3 regions of the Priestia sp. RMT2NF4 genome follow, and region 3 is predicted to be linked to each of the others. Evidence: riboswitches for the same ligand, from Rfam matches in the RefSeq annotation. Region 3 holds a riboswitch; each other region holds the start of a gene.

Region 1 (3,284 bases), on a different contig from region 3:
AATTGGATGAATGTTATTTACAAAAGGTAAAAAAGCGAATTGAGCAATAAACGGAATGATGAATAAAATAAATATTATGAATTTTCTGTTCAATTTTTACTCCTCCTCTAAAATTTATCTAACAATGTTCACTATGATAGCAAGTCTGACATAGTAAAGCAATAAGTTTTTTGAAAATTTCGTTATAAATTACGAAAATTTTTTTAGAAAAACAAAAAAAGGGTATGAGAAGAAGATATTTGAAATGATTAGGGAAGAAAAAGCAGGGGAGAACCTAAGCGCAGTTGCCTTTGAAACAAAAAAAGAACGGAAAAGAAGAAAGGTAGTTTTCTCGATGAGATAAAGTATATTGCTATTGCATTAAAGAAAAAGAATTTGTATGTTCAAATATAGATTTATGGAAGCTATAAAAACGAGCAAATAAAAAAACTAGACAATAAGTGCTTGTCTAGTTCCACCACTCTGTCAATGGTCCTTTGTCGCCATAAACAGGATCTGTTGTAGGAATAGGTACTTGTGCAATTTCATCAAATACGTGAGGGCGATCCGTTTGTTTTCCTGTTCGTAAGTTGTAATCCATGCCCTCTGGATAAGCTCCAACCACTTTAAAATCAGCAGTTGACTGCAGACGCATATGTCCTGTACCTGCAGGGAGTACGAGTACATCCCCAGCATGCACCACGATATTTTCTCCCATATGTCCACCTAGTTTTAAGCGTGCAGATCCGCTAATTACACCTAGTGCTTCATGAGAATTGCTGTGGTAATGGTGAAAATCATATATGCCGCCTACCCAGCTGTTTTTCCAGTTGTGAGAATTAAAAATGCTCTCTACTTTCTCTTTCTTACTAATAAATACGTGTTCATACAACAAAACTGGAAGACGAGGGTGATTTGGAATGGTTCCGTCGTCATCAAAATAAAGAACTTTTACATTTGCATAATTCATAAGCATCCCTCTAACAATCTTTTTTCGTAATTTTCCCTGTTTTTTGCTTGCGTAAACAGAGAAGTTTGCTCGAAGTACTTCATTCGTTGCGAAGTGCATGATATGTAGGTGTTAACGTTTTCCCAAAAGAAGTCTCCCACTTCAAGCGTAGCTAAGTGGTGGGCAGTTTACTTTAGTATCTTTTCTTCATATTGTATATAAGTAAAGGGGCTAGTGCAAGAATTCTATGGATATATAGATGTTAATTCGTATTTTGTAAATGAATAATATATATTAATATAATTTTTAGAAGATGATATGCTCGTGAAGTAAAAGAATCAAATAATAAGCAAGGTTAGAGTTTTAGTTGTTTTTTGTAATTAGGAAGAGATTTTAAGAAGATTTATTCGGAATTTTACGAATAATTCATTACTTTTGTAAAAGTAATGTAAACATTTTTGTGTATTGAGTAATAGTAATGAATGTTATATACTGATAAAAAATATATTCCTATATGTGACTGGCGCAACATGGATGACCATGGGGGAGCATATAGCGTATAAGCCGCGCGCCTGGGCAAACACTTGAGAAAATTTCGCAAGTGTTTTTTTTATTTTCCTAGGGAAGAGGAGTAGATTTGGATGAGCAATATGCAAAGGAAGATGGGAACATTTGCTTTAACCATGACAGGCATAGGTTCGATTATCGGTTCAGGATGGCTGTTTGGAGCATGGAAAGCAGCTCAAATTGCAGGACCCGCGGCTATTTTTTCATGGGTTATTGGAATGGTAGTTATTTTGACCATTGCCCTATCGTACGCTGAACTGGGCGCGATGTTTCCGCAAGCAGGGGGGATGGTTAAATATCCTCAGTATTCACACGGATCATTTATTGGATTTTTGGCTGCTTGGGCTAACTGGATTTCAATCGCTTCAACGATAACAGTGGAGGCTATTGCATCTGTGCAATATATGAGTACTTGGCCGTGGAAATGGGCTCGCTGGACTCATGAATTAGTAGACAATGGCATTTTAACGTCCAAGGGGTTGGCAGTTGCGTCTCTGTTATTATTCATTTACTTTTTTGTGAACTATTGGACGGTAAATCTCTTTGCTAAAGCAAACTCATTTATTACGATTGTTAAATTAATTATTCCTGGTTTAACGGCAGGGGCTTTATTTTTTGCTGGTTTTCATAGCGGGAACTTTTCAAGTGAGCATGGGGTAGCACCTTACGGATGGGCGAGTGTTTTAACGGCAGTGGCAACATCAGGTATCGTGTTTGCATTTAATGGGTTTCAAAGTCCTGTAAATATGGCAGGAGAAGCAAAGTCACCTAATAAATCGATTCCGGTAGCTGTAATTGGTTCAATTTTTATTGCTGGAATTGTATACATTATATTACAAATTGTTTTTATCGGAGCAGTAAGTCCGTCATCAATTGCGGATGGATGGAATCATTTGAATTTTAATTCTCCTTTTGCTGATTTAGCGATTGCGCTTGGAATTAACTGGCTAACAATTGTGTTATACGCAGATGCATTTGTTTCTCCTTCCGGCACAGGTGCTACATATACGGCAACGACTTCTAGAATGTTATACGGGATGCAGCAAAATGGATATTTGCCAAAGATATTTGGTACTCTTCATCCACTTTACAATGTCCCGCGCCCAGCTATGTGGCTAAATTTAGCAGCCTGCTTTTTGTTTCTCTTTTTATTTAGAGGATGGGGTGTCTTAGCAGAAGTGATCTCAGTAGCGACGCTTATCTCTTATATTATGGGCCCTGTAGCGCTTATAACATTAAGAAAAACGGCTTCACACTTTTACCGTCCATTTTATTTAAAAGGGGCATCAGTTATTGCGCCATGCGGCTTCGTTTTTGCTTCTTTGACGCTTTACTGGGCAAGGTGGCCACTTACAGGTGAAGTGATTTTTATTATGGCAATTGGCCTGCCAGTTTATTTTTATTACCAAGCGAAAAATAAATGGGTGGGCTTTAAAAAAGAATTTTTAACCGGGGCTTGGATGCTTATCTATTTAGCGTGCATGATTTTTATTTCCTACATAGGAAGCGAAAAATTCGGAGGCAAAAATATTTTACCTTTCGGATGGGATATGCTAGTGATTGCTTGCGTATCATTAGCCTTTTATTACTGGGGAATTAAAAGTGGCAAATCTAACCGATATATGAAAGAAGCTGAACAAATCAATCAAGAAAATTTTAAATCTAAATAAAAAACACGAGCCGGTGCTCGTGTTTTTATTTAGATGAATGGAGAATTTAGACTTAGTTTTTATCAAAATATTGTAAAAAACATAGATTTTAAGGTTTAAGGATTTACACAGAGGGAACC
Region 2 (3,284 bases), on a different contig from region 3:
CATTAATATGAAGGTGAGTGAGCGGTTTATCAAATCCGTAGCGCTTTTCTGAATAAAACTGCTCATAGTCTTCTGAAGTCAATTCATTTTTGTTTTTCTTCCAGATCGGTACCATGCTGTTGATAACTTGTTCTTCTGTATAATCTTCTAGCTCGTTATCAGAACCTTCTTTAGGACGTTTTTCCGTTATGTCCATTTTAATCGGGTAGCGGATAAAGTCTGAATACTTTTTAATGATTTCTTTTAAACGATACTCTTCTAGATACTCATCATACGTTTCATCTTCTGTATTTTCTTTAATTTTTAAAATAATTTGAGTTCCGACCGTTTCTTTTTCGCAAGGTTCGATTGTATAACCATCAGCACCAGTAGATTCCCATTTATAGGCTTCATCGCTGCCTAACGCTTTACTAATTACGGTTACGACATCTGCCACCATAAACGCTGCGTAAAACCCAACGCCGAATTGGCCGATAATCGTGTGCCCATCCTTTGTTTCATTTTCGTTTTTAAATGCAAGAGAACCGCTTCTCGCAATTGTGCCCAAGCTGCTTTCAAGCTCTTCCTGCGTCATGCCAATTCCAGTATCCGTAATGGTTAAGGTACGGTTAGTTTTATCGGGTGTTACTTTTATGTAATAGCTTTCTTTGTTAAAACGCAAGGAGTCGTCTGTTAAAGCTTTGTAATAAATTTTATCAATTGCATCGCTTGAATTTGATAGAAGTTCTCTCAAAAATACTTCTTTTTGAGAATAGATGGAATTAATCATCATCTCTAATAATCGCTTTGATTCGGCTTTAAATTCTTTTTTTGACATAAGAAGTTCTCCTTTCCAAATAGGGCTTACAAAATAATTAGCACTTGAATAGATAGAGTGCTAATCACTCTTTTTATTTAACATGTATTAGGGTATTTGTCAATATATTAGGAGATTCACCAAAGAGATTAAAAATTAGACTGAAAAAAGCAAACTTTTAAAAAAAGGTTGAACGTTCTGAAAGAGTTTGCTAGAATATACTTAATTTCAAAGACTATATGTGACTGGCGAAACGCGGATAACCGTGAGGAAGCATATAGTGACGTAGCCGTTCGCCTGGGCAGAGGTAAGGGATTAATACATATCTCTTACCTCTTTCTGTTTAGGGGGAGAGGATATAGAAGTTATCAGACATGTAGGCTAAAAAACCAGACTTTTAAAAAAATTAAAAATGAAGTTCCTTTATCCAAAGGTAAAAACATGTAAAACTACGATGATAATCAGAGGAGAGTACAAAATGAGCACATTAACATTAGAAAAAGTACAAACAATCAAAACATTAAACAACATTGCACAAAAAGGTCTAAATGTTTTTAATCAAGAAGGTTATCAAATTGACAACGACAGCGAAAATCCAGATGCGATTGTCGTGCGTAGCTTTAACATGCACAGCATGGCATTTGACCAAAATTTAAAAGCTATTGCACGAGCTGGAGCAGGGGTTAACAATATACCGGTGGACGCTTGCACGGAGCAAGGTATCGTTGTATTTAATACGCCAGGAGCTAATGCAAACGCAGTAAAAGAAATGGTTTTAACTACAATTATGGCTTCTTCTCGTAACTTATTTGCTGGAGTTGAATGGACAAAAGGATTAGACGGCCAAGGTGATCAAATTCCTAAGTTAGTTGAAGCAGGTAAAAAACAGTTTGTTGGAAAAGAAATCAAAGGTAAAACATTAGGCGTTATTGGTTTAGGTGCAATTGGTGCTCTTGTAGCAAACGACGCGCTTGATTTAGATATGGACGTAATTGGTTTTGATCCATTCATTTCTGTTAATACAGCTTGGAATTTGTCTCGCAACGTACAGCGTGCAATGTCTCTAGAAGAACTATTTGCAGCATCTGACTATATTACGGTTCACGTTCCATTAACGGACGATACAAAAGGTGTTTTCAATAAAGAGACGTTTAGCATCATGAAACCAGATGTTCATATTTTGAACTTCTCACGCGGTGAGCTTGTAAACGAAGAAGATATGAAAGCTGCTCTTGAAAGTGGAAAAGTTGGTCGATATATTACAGATTTCCCAAATCAAAATGTCTTGAACATGAAAAATGTTGTGCCAATTCCTCATTTAGGGGCATCAACTCAAGAATCAGAAGAAAACTGTGCGGTAATGGCAGCACGTCAAGTGAAAAATTTCTTAGAAACAGGAAACGTTAAAAATTCAGTGAACTTCCCGAATGCATCTCTTCCTTACACTGGGAAAAAACGCGTAGCTGCTTTCCATCACAACGTACCGAATATGGTAGGACAACTTACGCAAGTATTCTCAAACTACAATTTAAACATCGCAGATATGGTGAACAGAAGCCGCGGTGAATATGCGTATACAATGATCGATATTGACAATCAAGTAAGTGACGAGATTGTGCCTGAGCTAGAAGAAAAAATTGGTCAAATTGAAGGAATTATTACAAGTCGCATTATCTAATTTGGTTATCATCCTATTTTAGTGTTTCAGCCCTAACTTTTCTAAGTTAGGGCTGTTTTTACATGGTACTTATCTTCATATCATTTCCTTCATTCCCATAGCATATAGAAATACCTTTAAAGAGGTGAACGTTTTGTCAGGAGAAATGATAGGGATTTTGATAGGGTCACTCATCGCGCTGGCAGGAACTTTCATTACGTCTGTCGTAGCTATAGCGGTGTCGAAAGAGCAATACAAGCAAGAGCTTCGCAAAGCATTTATCCAAAAGAAAGTTGATGCCTATACCCATGTGTGTCAGGTTATTTTAGCTATAAAAAATGATTTACTGACAATAACCGTTTCTTCAGCCGGCTTAAACTGGACGGCTCAATCTATTAACAAACTAGCAGATGTATGTATTACGGAAGGACTGTGGATCGATGAAGAAGACAGCAAAAAGCTGGAGGTTCTGCAAAAGCAGCTTTCAAAGTTTGTATTGGATGAAATAGAACTGTCTAGACATGATATCCTCACAACCTGTTATGAAATTATTGAGTATTGTGAAAAAAAGGTAAGGATTCTTCATTTTATGACTACAAAAGAATAGGTGATTACTACTTTAAGAAGGGATAGTAGACGGATTAAAAAAGCATCGGAATATAAAGTCAAAAAACAATCCGTTTATACGCCAGCAGTCGACGAGGGCATTAGTAAGGAAAGGGCCAAGAGGAAATTTTTTTTGTAAAAGCGATAGGAAAAGATAGACTCAGTACCGGGTCTATCTTTTTGCATTTATATAAAGATTAAATATATTTATATATGCATGTGTCC
Region 3 (3,284 bases):
AAAGACACCCATAATAACCTCGTTTCATAAGAAAGATAATTATATGTATATGATATAAAAGGTAGTTACCATAATCACATGTATCGAAAACAGTTCAAAAGAGCCAGTCCCTTTATAAGTCTTGGCTCTTTTGGGCTAATTATATTTAATTCATAGCTCAATGATGGAATACACGTATACCTGAATGTGCCATGATCATTCCATATTCATTTGCTGCCTGTGTAACTTGTTCATCTCGTAAAGAATTTCCTGTTTGAATCACATATTTAACGCCACTTTGAGCTGCACGATCTATATTATCACGGAAAGGTAGAAAAGCATCGGATGCATAGGAAACGCCTTTTAATCCTTTTAGCCATTCTTGTTTTTCACTCTTACTTAGCCTAGCAGGGACCTCTTCAAAACACCGTTTCCATTGTTCATTTTCTACCTCAGTAATATCATCATTCAGCCATCCATCAATGGCATTATTCACTTCTACACGAGAAATGCCTTCTTTGAACTTCATGTTAAGGGCCCTTGGATGCTGTCTTAACCACCAGTTATCAGCTTTTTCAGCTGCCAACCTTGTACAATGAATACGAGACTGTTGTCCAGCACCAATTCCAATTGTTTGGCCATCTAATGTGAAGCAAACAGAGTTTGATTGTGTATATTTTAATGTAATAAGAGCAACAAGAAGGTCTCTCTTTGCATGATCAGGGATATCACATTGAGTCGTAACAATATGATTAAAAACTTCTTTCTCAATCTGTACATCATTTCTTTGTTGTTCTAGAGTAATGCCAAATACCGTTCTTTTTTCAATTGGATCAGGCACATAGTTTGGATCAATTTCTAAAATTAGATATTTTCCTTTCTTTTTCTGTTTCAAAATCTCTAATGCTTCTTGAGTGTAGCGTGGTGCAACAATCATATCAGAAACCTCTTTTTTGAGGAGAGTAGCTACAGTTATATCCACTTCATCACTAAAAGCAGCACAATCTCCAAATGAAGACATCCTATCTGTCCCACGCGCTCTTGCATAAGCAGTCGCTAAAGGAGACAGGTCTAAGCCTTTAACAAAATAGGATTCAGTAAGTGTCTCATTTAGTGGAGAGTACACAGCTGCACCTGCTGGACTCACATGTTTAAAAGAAGCTGCTGCAGGTTGACCAGTCGCCTGTCGAAGCTCCCGGACCAGTTGAAAAGCGTTTAATACATCTAGAAAGTTAATATAACTCGCTTCTCCATTTAAGATTTTAATAGGCTTGTTCTTAGCATTCTGAACTTTAGCTTCACTTTGATTTGGATTCATCCCATATCGTAAACAAATTTCTTTCACTTAAAAATCTCCTTTCTAAATAAAAAAAAGTATTTGAACTCATGTTCAAATACTTTGCCCAGGCGTACGGCCGTTATCTATGTGCTTCCTCATGGTCCTCCATGTTTACGCCAGTAACACATAGTCTGTTTTATAAGAAAATTTTACATAATAAAAGTAATTTTAACAATACCTTTATCAAAATTTTTCTTTTTAAATTATATATCATATACAAATCTAATTTACATAACAGGTACTCTAGGAACCAACCATAAAAGAGAACCCTTTAGTCAATCTCAGAGTTGTTATAAGAGACCTTTAAATTTATAAAAATCAAGAAGAGGAAAAAATAGAGGATAGAAGATGCTCATTTTATAATCTAAATTATTCTTTTTTAGTAATTAACGAAGTTGTCATTCCACCTATAAAAATTGTGGAACATGAAAAAAGAAACGTTTTAGGTCCTAATAAAGGAAGACCGGCTGTTATGATAAAACCATCGATAATTAAAATAACCATTCCTATGTTTAGAGAAAAGGCCTTTGATATAAGTTGGGCTAGTAAATCTGTTCCTCCAGTGCTTGTCTCATATCGAAGCATAAGACCAACTCCCGTTCCAATACATATTCCTCCAAAAATCACACTAGGAAAAACAGAAAGCTGAAACTGGTCTTTAATAGGTTCTAACCAATCAATTAATAAAGAAGAAATAACTAACCCATAAAAACTATTATAAAAATAAGTTCTTTCATAAACCCAAGCAAACCAGCATAATGGAAAACCCAAAATAATAATCATCACACCTGTAGGAAATTCAAAATAATAGTGAAGGATGAGAGCAATCCCAATTGTTCCTCCATCTAACAAATAATGAGGAACTAAAAATCCATTAATTCCTATACTTAACAATAAGCTTCCGACTAGAACAACCGGTATTTTCCGAATAATAATAATCACCTTTTTAGTCAATTTGTCTTTTACTATATGTATAAGCTTTAGCTAGCTGTCATGAATGTTTTTTATCGGAAAAGAGCTTAGAATAATTTATTCTAAGCTCTTTTTAATTTTATAGATCAGGGAGTCTTTAAAAAATATGGATTCAGAGCCGGAAGCATTCTAACTACACTATATGTTTTCATTCTTTATCAGGCAACTTGCCTAAATTGAATACTTTTTTATCATTTGAGCAAACTACTCAAGACGCCGTGAGGCATCTGCGAAAATCCTTACTACAATAGAGCAGAAAAACCTACTGTCGAGTAGGTTTTTCACTTTTTAAGTTGTATAAGATATACACCCGTAGTTAACATAGAGCCTCTTTAAGGAACCAAGCAAACGAAAAAACCTTTATAAATAAGGGTTTTTTTATTAGGTATGCGGTTTCTTATACATATGCAATACCCCATTATATATGGCTTTTTTTAGAAATAAATGTTAATATATAAAAGATAAATTCCATAATGATGATGTTCAAAAAGCCACCTCTATCGACGACCAGAGGTGGCTTTTTATTTTGCTTACCTTTTGACTGGACAAATTATCACCTAATACTATATTTTAGATATGTACATGTATATATTTCACTTTTATCAACTATTAAAAGCAGCTATGATCAACCACACATGTAAGAAAAGCACCTTATTTAACTAAATAAGGTGCTTTTCTCTTTACTAAGTATTAAGAACTCTAACGAATGTTCCTTTTAAGGACTTTTCTAGAGCATACTCATTTAATTCTCTTACTTTGGTGGAGAGCTCTGTAGCTTTCTTTATTCGGCCATTCCCTACCAACACAAAAGGATCAATAATCCGAACTTTTTTCTTTTGGTGTATGTCATAATCTCCCTCATCATTTGTCATCTTTTTACCTATGCCTTTCATTTTTTGTAGCAATTCATGGTCTTTACTGTCAATTACCTTTTTCCAAACTGTTTCATCATCCGATAATAAGTCATCCATATGAATAATCTGCTTGGCCATTG

What was found. A riboswitch is a leader RNA that binds a small molecule or an ion and turns the genes downstream of it on or off. The one in region 3 is predicted to bind ZMP and ZTP.
Region 1: linked by a shared signal. The riboswitch ahead of ACMX9J_RS14615 (APC family permease) and the one ahead of ACMX9J_RS22565 (phosphoribosylaminoimidazolecarboxamide formyltransferase) in region 3 are both predicted to bind ZMP and ZTP.
Region 2: linked by a shared signal. The riboswitch ahead of ACMX9J_RS02950 (phosphoglycerate dehydrogenase) and the one ahead of ACMX9J_RS22565 (phosphoribosylaminoimidazolecarboxamide formyltransferase) in region 3 are both predicted to bind ZMP and ZTP.

The regions. Positions count from the first base shown of each region.
Region 1 is NZ_JBLQZO010000003.1:212,731-216,014, forward strand. Features, by position in the region: gene ACMX9J_RS14605 (DUF3311 domain-containing protein) at 1-93, opposite strand, end outside; gene ACMX9J_RS14610 (cupin domain-containing protein) at 449-1,048, opposite strand; ZMP/ZTP riboswitch at 1,435-1,513, shown strand; gene ACMX9J_RS14615 (APC family permease) at 1,570-3,165, shown strand.
Region 2 is NZ_JBLQZO010000001.1:592,692-595,975, forward strand. Features, by position in the region: gene htpG (molecular chaperone HtpG) at 1-817, opposite strand, end outside; ZMP/ZTP riboswitch at 1,028-1,106, shown strand; gene ACMX9J_RS02950 (phosphoglycerate dehydrogenase) at 1,275-2,474, shown strand; gene ACMX9J_RS02955 (hypothetical protein) at 2,599-3,060, shown strand.
Region 3 is NZ_JBLQZO010000007.1:29,892-33,175, reverse strand. Features, by position in the region: gene yeiL (transcriptional regulator YeiL) at 1-2, shown strand, start outside; gene ACMX9J_RS22565 (phosphoribosylaminoimidazolecarboxamide formyltransferase) at 158-1,324, opposite strand; ZMP/ZTP riboswitch at 1,374-1,452, opposite strand; gene ACMX9J_RS22560 (YitT family protein) at 1,688-2,272, opposite strand; gene ACMX9J_RS22555 (HD domain-containing protein) at 2,974-3,284, opposite strand, start outside.